One region of the Providencia sp. LY12 genome, then DNA from elsewhere that is predicted to be linked to it. Evidence: riboswitches for the same ligand, from Rfam matches in the RefSeq annotation. Region 1 holds a riboswitch; the other holds the start of a gene.
The links. A riboswitch is a leader RNA that binds a small molecule or an ion and turns the genes downstream of it on or off. The one in region 1 is predicted to bind thiamine pyrophosphate.
Positions count from the first base shown of each region.

Region 1 (4,430 bases):
GCAAATTTTACTCCTCGATGAACCGTTATCCGCCCTTGATGCACGTATTCGTAAGCACTTACGCCAGCAAATTCGTGAAATCCAGCGAGAGCTGAAGCTCACCACCATTTTCGTCACCCACGACCAAGACGAAGCGATGATTATGTCTGACCGCATCTTCTTAATGAACAAAGGCTCGATTATCCAAAGCGATACCGCGGAAAATATCTATACTCAGCCTGCCACTGAATTTGTGGCTCGATTTATGGGGCATTACAATTTGGTGGACGCTGAAAAAGCCAATGGGATGCTGGGCGTCAATTTACAAGGTACCCTCGCCATTCGCCCTGAGTCCATTTATGTTCGCGAAGTGGGACGCCAATATGGCAACCATATTTCCGCCCCAGTGGATGCCGTGATCCTTGACCACCAGCTTTTAGGGAATATTATTCGCTATAGCGTGAACACGCCTGCGGGGGATATGACCGTAGACTTGCTCAATCGCTCATCTGAGCGTTTATTTGAGCCGGGCACACGCCTTGAGTTAATGTTTAATAAAAATGAAATTCGAGCTTTAAGTTAATCAACGACGAGCTAGTCAACGAAAGGAACCCCATGCAAAACCCGTCTACACAAACCAAATTAGCGATTTTTGATCTCGATGACACCCTGATCCGTGGCGATAGCAGCGTACTTTGGACGCAATATTTGTGGGATAAGAAAATCATTACCGACCCACGTTTTGTCGAAGCCGATAAAGAGATGATGGCGCAATACAACGCGGGCAATTTGGATATGGTGACTTACTTAAAGTTTAGTTTGCAGACCCTTGCTGGCATCAAGACAGAGCAAGTCGATGAGTGGTTAGATGATTTTGTCGATACCATTATCATTCCGCGCATTTATCCTAACGCATTAAGCACCGTTGCCTCATATCGATCGCAAGGGCTCCCGATCATTGTGATCTCCGCAACGGTTACTTTTATCGTGAAGAAGATTGCGGATCGCCTTGGTGCCGATGTCACGATGGGCATTAATATTAAGCGTTCAAATGGCTGCTACACCACCGAAGTTGACGGTATCCCAACCTTTAAAGAGGGTAAAGTTAAGCGTTTAACTCAATGGATCGCCCACCAGCCAATCACCGATGCGTATATTTATTTCTACACCGATTCCGCCAATGACCTACCTATGTGCCATTTTGCCGATGAGACATTTATCGTCAACGGCGACTCGCGCCTTCTCCAAGCCGCCACTGAAAACCACTGGCCGCAATATTCGTGGAGTTTGTAAAACCCTATTTAACCAACCTAGTTTTAACTTTTAACGCTTAATTTCTAGGTTTTTGTTTTTTAGGTTTTTAACTAACTGCCTTTCAAAGGTTCCTCTACATTATTCGTGCTAGAGAAAGGCGGCAAACTAATCCTCAACCTAGTTTTAACTTTTAATTTCTAGGTTTTGGATTTTTACCCAATACACTGATTTCCCCTAAATTATTCGAGTGAGAAGAAGGCGGCAAGCGAGGATATCCCTAGGAGCATACACAAGTATGTGACTAGGGTAGCCGAGAGAAGCCAACGCACTTATCGCTTGAAGAATGACGGGGAAACTTTATACTGAACAATCTTGTCGGAGTGCCTAGCATGTGCAAACATCAGGCTGAGACCGTTAATTCGGGATCCGCGGAACCTGATCGGGTTAATACCCGCGAAGGGAACAAGAGTAATCTTCTCGCACGATCTTCCCCACCCTTGGTGGATCTTTCGTTGCAACGCCTTACCATTACTCCTCCGAACTCCAGACAAGCAACTTTCTTTCGATAAACCCGCTATTGGCGCTTTACGCCGTATAGCCTGTGACGATGTCAGGAAATTGCTATGTCCAATAATGCTAATAATTCAGTTATACCGAGTACCGATATTTCCCCTAAAGCTGCACCAGCACGCACTCGAAAAGAGCAACGTGACGCCGCAGAAGACTTTATCAATACCATTTCCGGTGTTTCATTCCCTAACTCTGAACGTATCTACCTGCAAGGCTCGCGAGACGACATCCAAGTTCCCATGCGCGAAATCCAGCTCTCCCCAACGCTTATCGGCGGAGACAAAGATAATCCCAAATTTGAAGATAACGAGGCCGTCCCTGTTTATGACACCTCAGGTCCTTACGGCGACCCGGCCTCTGAACTCAATGTTCACAAAGGATTGAAAAAAATCCGTGCGCCGTGGATCAGTGAACGCGCGGATACTGTTGCTGTCGAAAATCTCAGCTCCGACTTTACCCAGCAGCGCTTAGCCGATGCGGGCTTAGACCACCTGCGTTTTAATCACCGCCCTGCACCACTGAAAGCGCAAACAGGCAAATGCGTCACTCAGTTGCACTATGCTCGCCAAGGCATTGTGACTCCTGAAATGGAATTTATCGCCATCCGTGAAAATATGGGTCGTGAACGCATTCGCAGTGAAGTGTTAAGGCAGCAACATCCGGGGCAAAGCTTTGGTGCTATTTTGCCAGAAAATATTACGCCGGAATTTGTACGCCAAGAAGTGGCGGCAGGTCGCGCTATCATCCCTGCCAATATTAACCATCCAGAATCTGAGCCGATGATTATCGGGCGCAATTTCTTAGTGAAAGTGAATGCCAATATCGGTAACTCCTCCGTGACTTCATCCATCGAAGAAGAGGTGGAAAAACTGATTTGGTCTACTCGCTGGGGTGCAGATACGGTGATGGATTTATCCACAGGTCGCTATATTCACGAAACCCGCGAATGGATTTTACGTAATAGCCCAGTGCCAATTGGTACCGTGCCTATCTACCAAGCGCTCGAAAAAGTGAACGGCGTTGCTGAAAACCTCACGTGGGAAATGTTCCGCGATACCCTGCTAGAGCAAGCCGAGCAAGGGGTAGATTACTTCACTATCCATGCTGGCGTTTTACTGCGCTATGTACCAATGACGGCGAAACGCCTGACGGGGATTGTCTCCCGTGGTGGCTCTATCATGGCGAAATGGTGTTTATCCCACCACCAAGAAAACTTCCTGTATGAGCATTTCCGTGAAATTTGCGAAATTTGTGCTGCTTATGATGTTTCCCTGTCTCTTGGTGATGGGTTACGTCCGGGTTCCGTGCAAGATGCCAACGATGAAGCCCAATTCTCAGAGCTGCATACCTTAGGCGAGCTGACCAAAATTGCGTGGGAATACGATGTGCAGGTGATGATTGAAGGACCGGGACATGTGCCGATGCAGATGATCCGCCGCAATATGACCGAAGAGCTAGAGCACTGCCACGAAGCCCCATTCTATACGTTAGGTCCCCTAACCACCGATATCGCACCAGGCTATGACCACTTCACTTCCGGTATTGGCGCAGCAATGATCGGCTGGTTTGGTTGTGCAATGCTGTGCTACGTGACGCCAAAAGAGCACCTTGGTTTACCGAACAAAGAAGACGTCAAACAGGGGCTGATTACCTACAAGATTGCTGCCCACGCCGCTGATCTCGCGAAAGGTCATCCGGGTGCGCAAATTCGTGATAATGCCATGTCCAAAGCGCGTTTTGAGTTCCGTTGGGAAGACCAGTTTAACCTCGCCCTAGACCCTGAAACCGCGCGTAAATATCACGATGAAACCTTGCCGCAAGCGTCAGGGAAAATCGCCCACTTCTGCTCTATGTGTGGACCAAAATTCTGCTCCATGAAGATTTCCCAAGAAGTTCGTGACTATGCTGCACAGAAAGAGGCTGCACAAAAAGAAGCGGGTATGGAGCAGATGTCGGAAGTGTTCCGCGCTCACGGTAGCGAACTCTATCATGGGGCTGAGATTGCTGAGGTCGTGAGTGATGAACAAAACGCTTAATCTCCCAAATAGCCCATTTCCACCGACCGAACACTGCCTCGGTCTGTACCCGGTTGTGGATTCTGTTGAATGGATTGAACGCCTGCTAAATGCAGGTGTTTCCACCTTGCAATTGCGCATCAAAGACAAGCAAGACCACCAAGTCCGTGAACAGATCCAGCAAGCAATCACGCTTGGCAAGCAGCATCACGCCCGATTATTTATTAATGACTATTGGCGTTTAGCCATAGAGCTGGGCGCCTATGGCGTCCACTTAGGGCAAGAAGATCTGGAAACCACCGATCTGGTGGCGATTCACCAAGCGGGGCTACGGTTGGGGATCTCCACCCACGATCCTGATGAAGTCGCGATTGCCAAAACGGTGCGTCCGTCTTATATCGCACTGGGGCATATATTCCCAACCCAGACTAAGCTGATGCCCTCCTCGCCTCAAGGTTTAGAAGCCTTAAAACAGATGGTTGAGGAGACGCCAGACTATCCGACAGTGGCAATAGGCGGGATATCCATTGAGCGCGTGCCTGCCGTGCTCGCTACTGGCGTTGGCAGTGTAGCGGTTGTCAGTGCCATCACCCAAGCCGATGACTGGCAAAG
Region 1 covers NZ_CM172594.1:434,260-438,689, reverse strand. Annotated here, with positions in the region: gene ACY3ZI_RS01950 (ABC transporter ATP-binding protein) at 1-562, shown strand, start outside; gene ACY3ZI_RS01945 (HAD family hydrolase) at 595-1,272, shown strand; TPP riboswitch at 1,600-1,712, shown strand; gene thiC (phosphomethylpyrimidine synthase ThiC) at 1,857-3,839, shown strand; gene thiE (thiamine phosphate synthase) at 3,823-4,430, shown strand, end outside.

Region 2 (4,430 bases), 1.2 Mb from region 1:
GAAGCTACCGCAATATCAAAATGCATATTTAGGTTATCGTATTGATAATCTAGATTTTGTAATTCAATCATGAGTTTTCCCCGATAGGCGTTCGAGTAGGCTAAACAGGCAGAAACAGAGTAACAACAATAACATCGCGGTAACCGCGCCATCATTGGTTCGATATGCGCCAATCTGTTGATAAAGATAGTAAGGCAAGGTGCGGAACTCTTCATTACCAAACAAGGCGACCACGCCAAAATCCCCAATCGAAATCACGCAAGCGAATGCCAATGCTTGTGCGATAGGTTTGCGTAATGCTCGTAATTCAATGATTTTAAATCGATTAAAACCAGTGATTTCGAGTGATTGGCATAACGGATTATAGCGTTGGGCCAGATCTCGCATTGGGTTATCCAGTACCTTTAGCGCGTAAGGGATAGCGAGTAAGGCGTTAGTCATGATCACCAACGGATAAGGTGTTTCGGGTATTCCAATGGTTTCATTGAAAAAGATAAAAAAGCCTGTCGCCAGCACAATGCCCGGCATCGCCAGAATAATCAGCCCGCTGAGTTCTATGGCTTGCCCCAGTTTCATCGCATTTCGTAAACGCAGTTCACGGCTACTCCATAGCAGCATTAGCGTGAGGATCACGCACAAAATTCCAGCACAGAGTGCAATAAACAGTGAGGTCAATGTGGCTTGCCATAACGCAGATTGCTGTAAAACATCCAGTAATTGACCGTTGAGCCCATCAACAATGACCGCTAATAACGGCGGAATTAATAGCAAAATAGCTGCAGCAATCACCAGCCAGTCACGTAAACGGCGAAACAGGTTATCGGCAGGATCAAACCATGATGTTTGGTGGCTAAATCCAACGGAAATGGCATGGTTAATACGTTGGCAAATAAGCATTAATCCTACGCAACATCCCAACTGAATTAACGCAAGCAGTGTGGCACGCCCTAAATCAAAGTCGTAGCTCAGTGCTTGGTAAATCGCGAGTTCGATAGTGGTCGCCGCAGGGCCACCGCCCAGAGCCAGTACTGTCGCAAAGCTGGCAAAACAGAGCATAAAAATCAGCGCGCCTGTTGGCAACATCTGACGGCGTAAATAAGGCCACTCTAAAAGGGTAAATTGTTGCCACTCATTGAACCCTAATTGAGCGGCGCTTTGACGCTGCTCAATGGCAATATTTTCAAGGGATTGCAGCAACATCCGGGTGGCGAGTGGCATATTGAAAAAGATATGCGCCAATAAAATGCCACGCAGACCATAAGGGGAAAACTGATAATCAACATCAAGCCATAGGCACAGTTTTGCTAGCCATCCGGTTTGTCCATATACCGACAAAATACCGAAAACGGCGACTAAAACGGGTAAAACAAGCGTCATTGCACACAAGCGGAGCAAGAGCATTCTTCCCCAAAATCGCCGGCGATACAGAGCTCTTGCAAGAAAAATAGCGGGAATAATGGAAAAAATAGCGGAAAGCAATGCCTGCCAAAACGTAAAACCGATGACATGCCATAAATAATCGTCGTCGATTATCTCGCGGAGGGAAACTTCAGGTGCGAAAAACCACAGCGCCCCAAAAGCGAGCAGGGCAACGACGATTAAAAGACCGGAGGCTATTGCCCCCGGTAATAAGGTTAAATTGATTAACGACTGACGGCGGTTTGCCATAAACGTGTCCACGTTTGACGTTCTTTAGCCACTTCTTCCGCGCTAAATTGCAGGGATTTAGCAGGCAGTGGTAGCACGTTATACACTTCAGGCAACGGCATATCGATAACCGGATACATCCAGTTAGTGGTTGGTAATGTGCCTTGGAATTCAGGGGTTAACATAAATTGTAAGAACTGTTTTGCCAGCTCAGGTTGAGGGCTGTGTTTCAATCTTGCCGCCACTTCGACTTGCATATAATGCCCTTCATCGAACAGTGCTGCCGCGTAGTTGTCTTTCTTATCATTTAAAATTTGGTAACCCGGCGAGGAGGTGTAGCTCAGGACAAAATCTCCTTCACCTTTTAAGAACAAGCCATAAGACTCACTCCAACCTTTGGTCACGGTCAGTGTTTTGGCTGCCATTTTCTTCCATGCATCAGCCGATTTATCACCGTAGATTTTCTCAATCCACAACATTAACCCTAAACCTGGGGTGCTGGTGCGCGGATCTTGGTAAATGATTTTCCAATTATTTTTGCTATCAAGCAGTTCATCCATGCTTTTTGGCGGTTGCTTGATTTTATTGGTGTCATAGATAAAGGCGAAATAACCATAATCATAAGGAATGAATGTTTTGCTTGTCCATTCGATAGGTAATTTAAGCGCATCCGTTTTGATATCTGCTGGGGCAAATAAGCCGGTTTTTTCTGCGGAATCGAGCAAGTTGTTATCTAACCCTAAGATAATGTCGGCTTTGCTTTTTTCCCCTTCCATACGTAGGCGATTCAGTAGTGCAACACCATCCCCTAGAGAAACCAGTTTTAACTCGCATTCACATTGAGCTTCGAAATTCTTTTTGATTTGAGGACCTGGTCCCCATTCTGCAGCAAAGGAATCATAGGTATATACCGTCAGCGTTGGTTTTTCGGCAGAGGCGAATGCAGCAAAACTTAAGGTGGTTAAGGCAATGAGTGAGGTAAAGAGTTTATTTTTAGTCATTGTAATTCCTGCGTAAATCATAAAAAAAAACACAGGATTTGAGGAGGGACCGATACAATAATTTGTAGGCGGTAGCTCAAATCCCTACGCCGGTATTAGCCGGATCAGGTTCTACGGGTTATTTCTCAGCCCAAATTGGCACCCCGTTGAGACGCAGACTATTGTAATTACTTCAGACATATCTGCAAACTGTATTGATATAGGTTTACCAGTTTGGGTATGTGTGAAACAATTAGGCATCTTTCAAATTTGGTTATTGAGGTAGTCTAGTGATCGATGATGATGGCTACCGCCCGAATGTAGGAATTGTAATTTGTAATCGGCAAGGTCAAGTCTTATGGGCTCGCCGTTATGGTCAGCATTCTTGGCAATTTCCTCAAGGTGGGATTAACCCGGGGGAATCGCCAGAACAAGCGATGTATCGTGAGTTATACGAGGAAGTCGGACTACAGCGTAAAGATGTAAGGTTACTTGCATCTACCCGTAATTGGTTACGCTACAAATTACCTAAGCGTTTGGTGCGTTGGGATACAAAACCTGTTTGTATTGGACAGAAACAACGTTGGTTTTTACTTCAACTCCAATGTAATGACGCCGATATAAACGTGCAGCGCAGTAAATCGCCAGAATTTGACGGCTGGCGGTGGGTCAGTTATTGGTATCCTGTTAGGCAAGTGGTCTCTTTTAAGCGCGAAGTTTATCGCCGCGTGATGAAGGAATTCGCTCCCGTAGTTATGCCTCTGCAGGAACAGAAATTACCACAACGACCTGTTTTTAATAATCGTAGGCGCGGAGTTAAGTAAGCCTATGTTGACGCGTTTACGTGACATTGTCGAAAAGGTCGCGATGGCGACCAGTCTGACTCAAGCTCTTGAAGTTTTGGTCAATGAGACGTGCAAAGCGATGCGCACCGATGTGTGCTCGATTTACTTAGCCGATCATCCTCGCCAATGTTATTACCTAATGGCAACCCGCGGGCTGAAAAAGCCTAGCGGGATTGCTATTCGTTTAGGATTCGACGAAGGGGTTGTTGGCGCAGTCGGTCGGCAATCGGAAATGTTGAACCTCGCCGATATTCGCGAACACCCGCAATTCAAATACCTTCCCCAACTCAAAGAAGAACAGCTCAAAGCCTTTCTTGGCGTGCCTGTCGTTTATCGACGCCAATTACTGGGCGTGCTAGTGGTTCAGCAGCGAGAAAAACGGTTATTCAGCGAAACTGAAGAGTCCTTTATGGTCACGCTATCGATGCAGTTAGCGGTGATTTTATCCCAAGCGCAAACAAAAGGTATTTTCGGGCAATATCGACAAAATCGCCTCAAAGCTATCCCTGTTTCTCAAGGAATTTCGATGGCTTATGGTTGGCAAGATACCTCTCAACCTTCTTTAGACAATGTGTATCAAGCGACCACATTGAATATTGATGAAGAGCGTCAACGCTTGGTGATAGCGCTGGAAAGTGCGGCGGCAGAATTTCGTCGTATTAGTAAGCGGTTTATGGCGAGCTCATCGAAAGAAAGCGCAGCTATTTTCGACCTATATAACCACTTGCTTAATGACCCCCAACTGAAAAAACGGTTATTTACGGCGATTAATCAAGGGGCGGTGGCTGAATGGGCAGTGAAAACCGTCATCGAAGATTACGCTTTGCAGTTCTCACGTTTACGTGACCTCTATTTAAGAGAGCGTGGCTCTGACCTTCGCACCTTAGGGCAGCGCTTATTATTTCATCTCGATGATTCACTGACACCCACTAGCCAATGGCCAGACCGTTTTATTTTG
Region 2 covers NZ_CM172594.1:3,521,265-3,525,694, reverse strand. Annotated here, with positions in the region: gene thiQ (thiamine ABC transporter ATP-binding protein ThiQ) at 1-71, opposite strand, end outside; gene thiP (thiamine/thiamine pyrophosphate ABC transporter permease ThiP) at 64-1,668, opposite strand; gene thiB (thiamine ABC transporter substrate binding subunit) at 1,644-2,648, opposite strand; TPP riboswitch at 2,712-2,804, opposite strand; gene rppH (RNA pyrophosphohydrolase) at 2,918-3,451, shown strand; gene ptsP (phosphoenolpyruvate--protein phosphotransferase) at 3,456-4,430, shown strand, end outside.
Region 2: another riboswitch for thiamine pyrophosphate. It lies ahead of thiB (thiamine ABC transporter substrate binding subunit); the one in region 1 lies ahead of thiC (phosphomethylpyrimidine synthase ThiC).